DNA from 3 places in the Mesorhizobium sp. GW821-FHT04C10 genome. Region 2 is predicted to be linked to each of the others. Evidence: riboswitches for the same ligand, from Rfam matches in the RefSeq annotation. Region 2 holds a riboswitch; each other region holds the start of a gene.
The links. Region 2 has a riboswitch for cobalamin ahead of AC07UC_RS18710 (CbtB domain-containing protein). Riboswitches for the same ligand answer to the same signal wherever they lie in the genome.
Positions count from the first base shown of each region.

Region 1 (3,572 bases), 2.9 Mb from region 2:
ACACGCACACCTTCCAGTACATCGTCGAAAGCCTCGGCCTGGACGAAGGCGAGCTGTTCAACATGTACCGTGAGGTGCCGTCGATCACCGACAAGGCGGCCTGGGCGCTCAAGCACACACAGCATCTCGACGATCCGGATTTCCGCACCGGCACGCCGCAGGCGGACCAGGCGTTCCTGCGCGACCTCGTCGCCTTCTACGTCATCTTCGAGGGCATGTGGTTCTATACCGGCTTCGCGCAGATCCTGTCGCTTGGCCGCCGCAACAAGATGGTGGGTATCGCCGAGCAGTACCAGTACATATTGCGCGACGAATCCATCCATCTGAATTTCGGCATCGACGTCATCAACCAGATCAAGATCGAGAATCCGCATCTGTGGACGAAGGCGTTCCAGGAGGAGGTGCGCGGCATGATCCGCACGGCGGCCGAACTCGAGGCCGCCTACGGACGGGACACGATGCCGCGCGGTTTCCTTGGCCTCAATGCGGCCCTCTGCGAAACCTACATGCACTTTATCGCCAACCGCCGCTGCGCCCAGCTTGGCCTGCAACTGGTCTTCGCCGAGGTCGAGAATCCGTTCCCGTGGATGTCCGAGGCCATGGACTTGAAGAAGGAAAAGAACTTCTTCGAGACCCGCGTCATCGAATACCAGAATGGCGGTGCGCTGGCCTGGGACTAACAGCACGCAGCTATTCGCGAACGATAGAACGGCGGCCATGAAGGGCGCCGCACTATACAGCCTCCTCAACCTTCGGAACGTATTTAACGCAAGGCAGGACGAGAGGACGCCGAACGCGAGCCCTGATCGGCGAAGCTGCGCTCGGCGATGGCGCCGAAGACAAGACCGATGGTGGTCCACAGCACCACATGGATGCCAAGCGAGGCAACACGGAAGCGCCACAAGAGATCGGCCGAGAATTTCTCCGGCACTTCGTTGATGGTTGGCAGCACGTACATGGCGACCGTTATGACCGCGATGAATGCCGCGCCCGCAATGATCGTCGCGTTCCAAGGGCCATACTGTGCCCAAAGCCTTCGTGACAGCCCGACCGCCGCCGTCAATGCGGCAATGGAGATCACCAGCATGATGAAGAACAGCACTGTCCGCGACCCTATCGTGTCGGGATTGCCGACCGAAGGTGGATTGGCGGGATATTTCAGGTCCGGAACCAGAACGATTGAAACGAAGGCTGCCAGGGCCAGTACTGCGGAGGTGGCGCGCGGTCCCAGGCTGCTGATGCGGCCATAGGTGTAGGCGAAGACCAGCGAAAACAGCCCGCCGATCGACGCGGCATAGACCAGCACGCCGGTCAGGAGGCCGAACCCGGCCTGTGTAGGACGGCTGACGAGTTCAGGCTCGGGCGCTTCGCCAGCGGCCTGGGCGGTTTGTTCCTCGAAGGCAATGGCCCGGTCGACCTGCGGCTCGCCGTAGATCTTGGCAAAACCAAATGCGAGAAGCCCTGCGACGATGCCGACCAGCATGCCGCGCAGCAGAAGACTACCAACCATGTTCATGATCCCCGAAGCATGACCTCGAAAAGCCCCCGGCCTTTCGGTTGCTGTCACGCGCTAAAACAAATGATCAGGACGGCATCCCTTCGGGATGGCCAACTCTTAGTGGCAAGGGAAGCCGAGCAGGTGGCGACCGTCATGTACCCATTCATGGACATACATGCCCGAAATCATCGAGGTGGCACCTTCTTCCGCGCCGACGAAATAGATCGCAAGCAGGCACAAGAGACCGCCGAAGATCGCCCACGGAAGAAGCTCTTTCGCCGGGATCGGAACCGGACCGTAGGTTGGTGCAAAGGTGGTATTGGACATTAAGGCTCTCCTGGGATTCAGCGTCCCGTTGATCGAAACCATTTTTACGGGAGAAGGCCTGACTTTCAGCAAGAACAATTGCTGATCACAGTGGCGCGACCGTGCCGGAATTTCACCGGCTTCCAAACCCGTAACTTTAACGCCAGCCTATTCAGCCGGCGCTGTTACTGTCAACGAGATGTGATCGATCACACGGGAATGTGTTCGACCTGCCGGAACGAGGCCCTCGTGTCGGTGCTCTATCGGCTTTCCGCCCCGACCGTGTCGTTTCCGTGTGGACGGCCTTGGCGAGCAGGTGCTTATATCGTGGGGTTCAAGGTGCCCTTCAGTCGATTCGGCCGGAGGGATAATTGGGAAGCCGGTGAGATTCCGGCGCTGCCCCCGCAACGGTAGCGAAGCGTGCGTTCCGACAACAGACCACTGGGCAAATGCCTGGGAAGGTGTCGGAACCGGTCCAAAAAGACCCCTTCGGAGCCCGGAAACCAGCCTCGAACAGATTTGAACTCGACTGATCGCGGTGGGCGGTCAAGAGGTAGATGCGGACCGGCCTTAGCGCCGACCGTGGCTTTCCTCCATCACCACCAGGTTCAGTCCTTGCAAAGAAGGACGAACATGGATTCGCACAATGAAATACCCGGGCTCGCGCCCGGCAGACCGCAACGCCCTCGCACGGTGCGTCGCGTCAATGCGACGACGATGCGCGCCGTCTCGCCGCTGCCGCCACCGGAAGAAGTGTTCTCCGACTGGCTGCTGTAGGTGCCGCATGACGCCGATCTGGAGGCCGCGGCCTTGAAAAAGATTGCGCTGATCGACCGCTGCGGCCATCTGCATCCGGACGTCTTGCGGCTGCGCACCTTGCTTGCCGTCGTCGCCGGAACCAGCGCCTGGCCGTCGCGCGTCCGCAATCTCTAAGTGCCGAGGAAAGAAATCATGTCTGCAAAATCTACTCTCACGGCCAAGCGCGGCCTGCTCGAACGTCTCGACGCCGGCGCCGTCATCTGTGCCGAAGGCTATCTGTTCGAACTCGAACGTCGCGGCTATCTGCAGGCCGGCCCGTTCGTACCGGAAGTGGTTCTCGAACATCCGGACGCGGTGACACGTCTGCATGAGGATTTCGTCCATGCCGGCTCGGAGGTTGTCGAAGCCTTCACCTATTACGCTCACCGCCAGAAGCTGAGGGTGATCGGCCGTGAGGATATTCTGGAAAAGATCAACCGTCAGGCGTTGCGCATAGCCAAGGATGTCGCCGACCGCAATGATTGCCTTATGGCTGGCAACATCTGCAACACCAATGCCTATGAAGCCGACGACAGGAAGACCCACGATGCCGTGCGCGCCATGTTCGAGGAGCAGATCGGCTGGGCGGTGGAGGAGGGGGCCGACTTCCTCATCGCCGAGACCATCGACTGGTGCGGCGAGGCCGAGATCGCGCTCGACGTGATGAAGAAAACCGGCCTGCCGACCGTGGTCACGCTCTCCGTCCACCGTGAGGAAAAGATGTTCGACGGCGTCTCGGTCGTCGATGCCTGCAAGCGGCTGGAGGCGGCGGGCGCCGACGTCGTTGGACTGAACTGCCAGCGCGGGCCGAAGACGCTGATGCCGGTGGTGCGCAAAGTGCGTGACGCCATCTCATGCCATGTCGCCGCATTGCCGGTGCCCTACCGCACGACTGACGCGGAACCGACCTTCCAGTCGCTGACCGACCGCGCCTGTTCCTGCATTCCCGGCAACCGGCCGTTCCCGACCG
Region 1 covers NZ_JBWKTL010000001.1:6,744,155-6,747,726, reverse strand. The annotation lists gene AC07UC_RS32255 (ribonucleotide-diphosphate reductase subunit beta) at 1-680, shown strand, start outside; gene AC07UC_RS32250 (CbtA family protein) at 764-1,510, opposite strand; gene AC07UC_RS32245 (CbtB domain-containing protein) at 1,616-1,825, opposite strand; adenosylcobalamin (AdoCbl) riboswitch at 1,870-1,959, opposite strand; cobalamin riboswitch at 2,125-2,330, shown strand; gene AC07UC_RS32240 (hypothetical protein) at 2,438-2,581, shown strand; gene AC07UC_RS32235 (hypothetical protein) at 2,615-2,737, shown strand; gene AC07UC_RS32230 (homocysteine S-methyltransferase family protein) at 2,756-3,572, shown strand, end outside.
Region 1: another riboswitch for cobalamin. It lies ahead of AC07UC_RS32245 (CbtB domain-containing protein); the one in region 2 lies ahead of AC07UC_RS18710 (CbtB domain-containing protein).

Region 2 (3,572 bases):
TTCGTGACCTGGCGCTATCTGCCGAAGTCGCTGTGAGGATCACGGTGAAAGTGCCGCATGGCGCTCGCGCACCCAGTTGTGGAAGCGGTGCAGTTCATATTCCTCGGGCATCAGCACGCCGGCGGCATGGCGCATCGAGCGCAGGCCTTTCTGGTTGACCTCGCAGATCGCCGCATCCTCCTCCAGCACCTGTGTGCCGAAGGCGATGATGTTGTCGATGTCGGTCGCGGCCAGCGCCTCGGGCGCGAACAGCCATTCGGCGACAAGTTCCGTCTGTTCCGGCCCGAGCGGTACCAGCCGAACGGTCCTGACATAGTCGACATGGCCGACGATGAACATCGAGGGCAGGCTGGTGGCGTAGGTCTGGCCGGCGGCGCGTTCGGCCGGTGTCAATCCCGGGAAGACCGGCCCATGGGTCTTGCCGTCGCTCGACCAGGTTTCGGCGCCCGCCCGCAGACCACCGGAAAACTCCGGCGCGTCATTGTCGGCGTGCCGGGTCCATTCGGGGTCGTCATGCCGGCTCATCAGGCCGCGGCCATAGATCGGCACCAGCCGCGACAGGTCCTTGTGGACGCCCGGACAATGCAGGCACTCGTTGAAGTTCTCCCAAAAGATCTTCCAGTTGCAGTGCATCACCTTGCGCAGCACATGGCCCGCCACCAGCGTTTCCAGAGGCCAGTTGCCGAGATTGCCGGAGGCAGGGTCGAAGGATGCCTGCGCCGAGCCGGCCGCATCCTCCTGCAAATTGATGAACACGAAGCCGCGCCATACCGAGAGTGCGACGCGATAGAGCGGATGGTCGGCCTTGTCGAAGCCGTCCGGCAATGATTTCGACGGCACGCGCACGAGGTCGCCGCGAAGCGAATAGGACCAGGCATGATAGGGGCAGGTGATCAGCCGCGCCTTCAGCCGGCCCTCGCTCTCCTGGCAAAGCTGCGAGCCGCGATGCCGGCACGTGTTGTGGAAGGCACGTAGCGCGCCGGTGTCGTCGCGCAGCACGATGATGTCCTGCGTGCCGATGCGGAATCGGCGGAAGGCCAGCGGCTGGGCAAGATCGGCCTCGCGGCAGACCAGCAGCCAGTTCTTGTACCAGATGGCATCGAGGTCCAGTTGATAGGCCGCTTCATCCCAATAGGCCGATGAGGGCAGGGTGGGTTCGGCCTGGGTCAGGCCGTTATAGGGATCGCGCTCGCTGGCAATGGGCTGCATGGCTGGCTTCCTGTGAAGTGGCCAGCCGACACCCGGCCGGCACAATTGTCAATTGTGGCGCCGATTGATGGCTGATGTGGCCGGCATGGCGTAATCGCGCTGGTTACCGGCGGAATTTGGTTTGCCGGAGGCGATGATTCTGCCTATAGTCGCTGATGTCGTCGGTTCCATTTTGGAGCCAAGAGGGAATGCGGTGCGGGCTGACTTGTTGCCCAATGCCGTTGCTGCCCCCGCAACTGTGTGCGGTAGTCCTCTCCATATGCCACTGAGGATTTGTCTTCGGGAAGGTGGGGAAGGGCGCTGATCCGTGAGCCAGGAGACCTGCCGGCGACAGGAAACTGACTTCGATGCCCTCGGGTGGAGGGTGAAAGGACAAGACATGACTACCGCTTCCGTCTCCCTCGGCGCCTCCGTCTCCTCGCAGTCGCGCTTCATGCAGCTGGCGCTCGCCGCGCTGCTCGGCACCTTCATCATCGGCTTCGTCGGCTTCTCGCACATCGATGCGGTCCACAATGCCGGTCATGACAACCGGCATTCGATGGCGTTTCCCTGCCACTGACGAGGATCTGACATCATGAATCTGTTTCGCAACGTCGTGTTCATCGCGGCGATCGCAGGGCTCGTGGCCGGCGTCGTCCTCGCCTGCATGCAGGCCTATGCCACCGTGCCGCTGATCCTCAAGGCGGAAGTCTACGAACAGGCCGAAGGCGGCCATGACCATGCCGCCGCACCCGCGGCGCCGGCTGATGCCGCCAGCGGCAACGCAATGAGTTCCGCCGCGCCGGCGGCATCGAATGCCATGAGCGCTGCCACCCCGGCTCCGGCCGCCGCGGCTGCTCCGGCCGAAGACGAGGGCTGGGCGCCGGCCGACGGCTTCGAGCGTTTTGCCTTCAACGTGGTTTCCAACGTCGTCACCGGCATCGGTTTCGCGCTGATCCTGGTCGCTGTTTCGGAATTCGCCGGCGGCATCGGCAACTGGCGCCAGGGCGTGTTCTGGGGCCTGGCCGGCTTTGCCGTGTTCACGCTGGCGCCCGGCCTCGGCCTGCCGCCGGAACTGCCCGCCATGCCGGCGGCCGACCTCACGCAGCGGCAGATCTGGTGGGTGGCAACGGTGGTCGCGACCGCCATCGGGCTTGGCCTGATCGCGTTCCGCAAGTCGCTGCCGCTCGCCATCCTTGCCGTGCTGCTGATCGTGGCGCCGCACATTGTCGGCGCGCCGCAGCCCGACAGCTTCGAGACACCGATCCCGGAAGGCCTGCACCACCAGTTCGTGGTGGCGGTGACGCTGACCAGTCTGGTGTTCTGGCTGGTGCTTGGCGCCGTCGTCGGCGTGGTGCGCGGACGCTTCACCGGCACCGCTACCAGCCTGCGCGACAGCTTTGCCTGATCGCGGCAGGCTGACCTTCATCATCGGTGGTGCGCGCTCGGGAAAGAGCGCGCATGCCGAAACCCTGGTGACGGCGTTGCCCTCGCCATGGACCTACATCGCCACCGCGCAAGCCTATGACGACGAGATGCGCGAGCGCATCGCGCTGCATCGGGCGCGGCGCGGCGCGGGCTGGACGACCATCGATGCGCCGCTCGACCTCGCCGGCGCGCTCGAGGCTTTGCCCGATGGCCGGCCGGTGCTGGTCGACTGCCTGACGCTGTGGCTGACCAATCACATGCTGGCAAACCATGACCTTGGGTTTGAATGCCGGCGGCTGGCCGATGTGTTGTCGCGGTCGCGCGGGCCGTGGTTCGTGGTCTCCAACGAAGTCGGGCAAGGCATCGTGCCGGATAATGCGCTGGCGCGCCGGTTTCGTGATGAGGCCGGTCGGCTCAACCAGCAGGTCGCGGCGATCGCCGATACGGTGCTGCTGATGGTGGCGGGGCTGCCGCTCAAGGTGAAATGAGATGACCGATATCGACGGCAAGACCACCGAAGACAGGGACGAAGAGCGCCACCGCGCCAAGATGGCCAAGCGCAAGGCGGTGCAGGACGCCGAGGTGGCCGCCAAGACGATCGAGAAGGGTCTGCTGATCGTCAACACCGGCCCGGGCAAGGGCAAGACGACAGCAGCGTTCGGTTTGGCGCTCCGCATGCTCGGCTATGGCAAGCGCGTCGGCGTCGTCCAGTTCATCAAGGGCAAGTGGCACACGGGCGAGAAGGATGCTTTCGCTGCCTTCGGCGATCGCGTCGTCTGGCACGCAATGGGCGAGGGCTTCACCTGGGAAACGCAGGATCTGAAGCGCGATATCGCCGCTGCCGAAGCCGCCTGGGCCAAGGCGCTGGAGCTGATCGCCGATCCGTCGATCAGCCTTGTCGTGCTCGATGAGCTCAATATCGCATTGCGCTACGACTATCTCGATCTCGACAAGGT
Region 2 covers NZ_JBWKTL010000001.1:3,870,779-3,874,350, forward strand. The annotation lists gene AC07UC_RS18700 (MFS transporter) at 1-36, shown strand, start outside; gene AC07UC_RS18705 (aromatic ring-hydroxylating oxygenase subunit alpha) at 40-1,209, opposite strand; cobalamin riboswitch at 1,355-1,552, shown strand; gene AC07UC_RS18710 (CbtB domain-containing protein) at 1,589-1,768, shown strand; gene AC07UC_RS18715 (CbtA family protein) at 1,784-2,596, shown strand; gene cobU (bifunctional adenosylcobinamide kinase/adenosylcobinamide-phosphate guanylyltransferase) at 2,589-3,104, shown strand; gene cobO (cob(I)yrinic acid a,c-diamide adenosyltransferase) at 3,106-3,572, shown strand, end outside.

Region 3 (3,572 bases), 2.9 Mb from region 2:
TTCGACTTCTTGCCGGTCAGTTCGACGAATTCCGGAACGCTCGGCGCATATTGCAGGAAGACCAGGCTCTTGGTCGGCTGCTCGAGGAACTGGTTCAGGAAGGATGCCGAATTGCCCGGCAGATAGTCGGTATTGATGACGACGTCCGGGACATTCTCGCGCACCTTGGCGAGGATCGAGCGCCAGTCGGTCACTTCGCCGAACGGAACGATCTCGTCGACCGTGATGGTCCAGCCCTTTTCCTTGAAGGTCTTCTTCATGCCTTCGGAGATGGTCTTGGAATAGGCGTTGTCCGAGGAGATGATGGCGACCTTCTTGGTCGGCAAGGTGATCTTGCCGTCGGCCGCGAGCTTCTCTACGAACAGGGTGACGTCGGTGTTATAGGCGTCGAAGGACGGCGTCAGCGACCAGCAGCACATGTATTTGTCAGGGTTCGGCGCGATGATATCCTTGGTCTGCTGCGAGGTGGCCGCGAGCATGTAGGGCATCTCGGCCTCGGCCATGTTGTCGATCTCGAAATTCGTCAAGCTGGCGTAACCGGTGAGCATGAACTGCACGCCGGGATCGCCAAGCAGGCGCTCGACCGCGCTGGTGACATTGCCAGCGGACTGATCCTTGACGTCGCCGACCACCAGTTCGAACGTGTTGCCGGCAACGCCGCCGGCCGCGTTTGCCTCGTCGATCGCCATCTGTACGCCGCGCTGGAATTCCTGCCCGTCCGCCGCGGCGGGCCCGGTGATAGGCGCGAGCAGGCCGATCTTGACGACGTCGGCGAAAGCGGGCGCGCTCGCCGTGGCAAACACGCCGATCAGCGCGCTGCTCATCAGCATATGGCGGATTCTGTTGCCTGCGGATTTGAATTTCATCGTGCGGTTCCCTGTTTTCCTCCCGTTCATCGGGAGTTGGATAATTGACAATCTACGCATAATTGTTCTTATTTGAAAAGGATTTTTCAACGCAGCCTGACCGGGAAGACGGTTCCCGCAAAAGGTATGGAAGCCGTGGCGCTTTGCTGCGCATCTGCACTAAAACAAGGCAATTCCAGACGGAGCGGACCATGACGATCTCGCAGAAGACCCTTGAAACCAGCCACGGCAAGATCGCCGTTCGCGAGACCGGTGGCAAAGGCACCGCCGTGTTGCTGATCCACGGCAATTCCTCTTCCGGAGCTGTTTTCCGCAACCAGCTCGAGAGCCAGCTGGGCGAGCGCTACCGTATCATCGCTCCCGATCTGCCGGGCCACGGGGCATCAGGTGATGCGATCGATCCGGACCGCTCCTACAGCATGGAGGGCTATGCCGATGCGATGACCGAAGTGCTCGGGCTGCTCGGCATCGACAAGGCCATCGTCTTCGGCTGGTCGCTTGGCGGCCATATCGGATTGGAGATGATCGACCGCTTTCCCGGCCTGCTCGGCCTGATGATCACAGGCACCCCGCCAGTGGCGCCCTCGGAGGTCGGCAACGGCTTCAAACCGAGCCCGCACATGCACCTTGCCGGACAGGAAAGTTTCACTGCCGCCGATGTCGAGGCCTATGCGCGCAGCACCTGCGGTGAGCCGTTCGAGCCGTTTCTCCTCGACACTGTCGCACGCACTGACGGTCGCGCACGGCGCCTGATGTTCGAGAAATTCGCGGCCGGCACCGGCCGCAACCAGCGCGAGATCGTCGCCGGCAAGACGCCGCCCATCGCCGTTCTGAACGGCATCGACGAACCGTTCGTCAACACCGATTTCGTCGCGGCCGTGAAAATTTCCAACCTGTGGGAAGGCAAGGCGCATCTGCTCGACGATTCAGGCCATGCGCCGTTCTGGGATTCGCCCGGCCGCTTCGATCCAATCTTCGCCCGCTTCCTGGCGAGCGTCGACAAGGCTTAGGGTCGACGCCCTGTTGACGATCCAAAATTCGAATCGTCAAGCCATTGACAGGTTGGGGTCCGGAGACGCTACATATAGCCATCGTGGTTCTTTCGAATCTGTTTGGATTCGGGAGCTAAGAGGGAAGCCGGTGAGCGATTCTTCGCAATGCCGGCGCTGCCCCCGCAACTGTAAGCAGCGAGCTTAAGTCGAGTAATGCCACTGGCGTGGACGCGCTGGGAAGGCCGACGGAAGCGACGACCTGCGAGCCAGGAGACCTGCCGCGATGAATTTGAACGTCCACGGGCGGGGTGTCCCGGTGGTGCGCTTGCTGCGGCCGAATCTCCGGCCGTCACTCAGGCATGCGTGCGCCAAGGCCTCCGTCTCCAACCAATCGGGGATCATGATGCCGGCGACTTCCACCATCCACACCAACGGGACCGATCGGGTTCCTTTCTCTCGCATCGATACATCGGCCCAGCCTGCGCGGCCGGCCTATCAGGTCATCCGCCGCAACGGCTCGGTGACGCCGTTCGACGCCACCAAGATCGCGGTTGCGCTGACCAAGGCTTTTCTGGCGGTCGAGGGTTCGGTGGCCGCCGGTTCGCGGCGTGTCCATGACGTCGTGGAGGAACTGACCGCGCAGGTTATGGCAGCGCTCACCCGCCGTGCGGACGCTGGCCGCACCTTCCACATCGAGGAGATCCAGGACCAGGTCGAACTGGCGCTGATGCGCAGCGAACACCACAAGGTGGCACGCGCCTACGTGCTCTACCGCGAGGAGCGCAGTCGCGACCGCCAGGCCCACAGCGCGAGCGTGGCGGACGCGTCGTCGTCGGTGCTCAAGGTCAAGGCGGACGACGGCAGCCTGGCGCCGCTCGACGAGGCGCGGCTGCGTCGGGTCATCGACGAGGCCTGCGCCGGCCTGGAAGCGGTTTCAGCTGAAACCATCCTCACCGAGACCAGGCGCAACCTCTATGACGGCATCACGCTGGATGAATTGTCGCTGGCGCCGATCCTGGCGGCGCGCACGCTGGTCGAGACCGAACCGAACTATGCCTTCGTCAGCGCCCGCCTGCTGCTCGACCGGCTGCGGCGCGAGGCGCTGAGTTTTGTCGCCGGCAGGGCGGAACAGGCGACGCATGCCGAGATGGCGAGCCGCTACGCCTCCTATTTCCCGCAATGTATGTCCACCGGCATCAAGGCCGAACTGATCGATCCCGAACTTGGCCGCTATGATCTCGCCCGCCTCGGCGCTGCGCTGAAGCCGGAGCGCGACCTGCAGTTCCAGTTCCTCGGCCTGCAGACGCTCTACGACCGCTATTTCCTGCACACCAGCGGCAAGCGCTTCGAACTGCCCCAGGCATTCTTCATGCGCGTCGCCATGGGGCTTGCGATTAGGGAGATCGACCGCGAGGCGCGCGCCATCGAATTCTATGACCTGCTGTCGTCTTTCGACTTCATGGCCTCGACCCCGACGCTGTTCAATTCGGGTACGCTCAGGCCGCAGCTGTCGTCATGCTTCCTGACCACGGTCGCCGACGATCTCGACGGCATCTTCAAGGCCGTGAAGGACAATGCGCTGCTCGCCAAATATTCGGGCGGGCTCGGCAATGACTGGACGCCGGTGCGTGGCCTCGGCGCTCACATCAAGGGCACCAATGGCGAGAGCCAGGGCATCGTGCCGTTCCTGAAGGTTGCCAACGACACGGCGATC
Region 3 covers NZ_JBWKTL010000001.1:6,749,768-6,753,339, reverse strand. The annotation lists gene AC07UC_RS32270 (ABC transporter substrate-binding protein) at 1-866, opposite strand, end outside; gene AC07UC_RS32265 (alpha/beta fold hydrolase) at 1,058-1,876, shown strand; cobalamin riboswitch at 1,944-2,155, shown strand; gene AC07UC_RS32260 (ribonucleoside-diphosphate reductase subunit alpha) at 2,262-3,572, shown strand, end outside.
Region 3: another riboswitch for cobalamin. It lies ahead of AC07UC_RS32260 (ribonucleoside-diphosphate reductase subunit alpha); the one in region 2 lies ahead of AC07UC_RS18710 (CbtB domain-containing protein).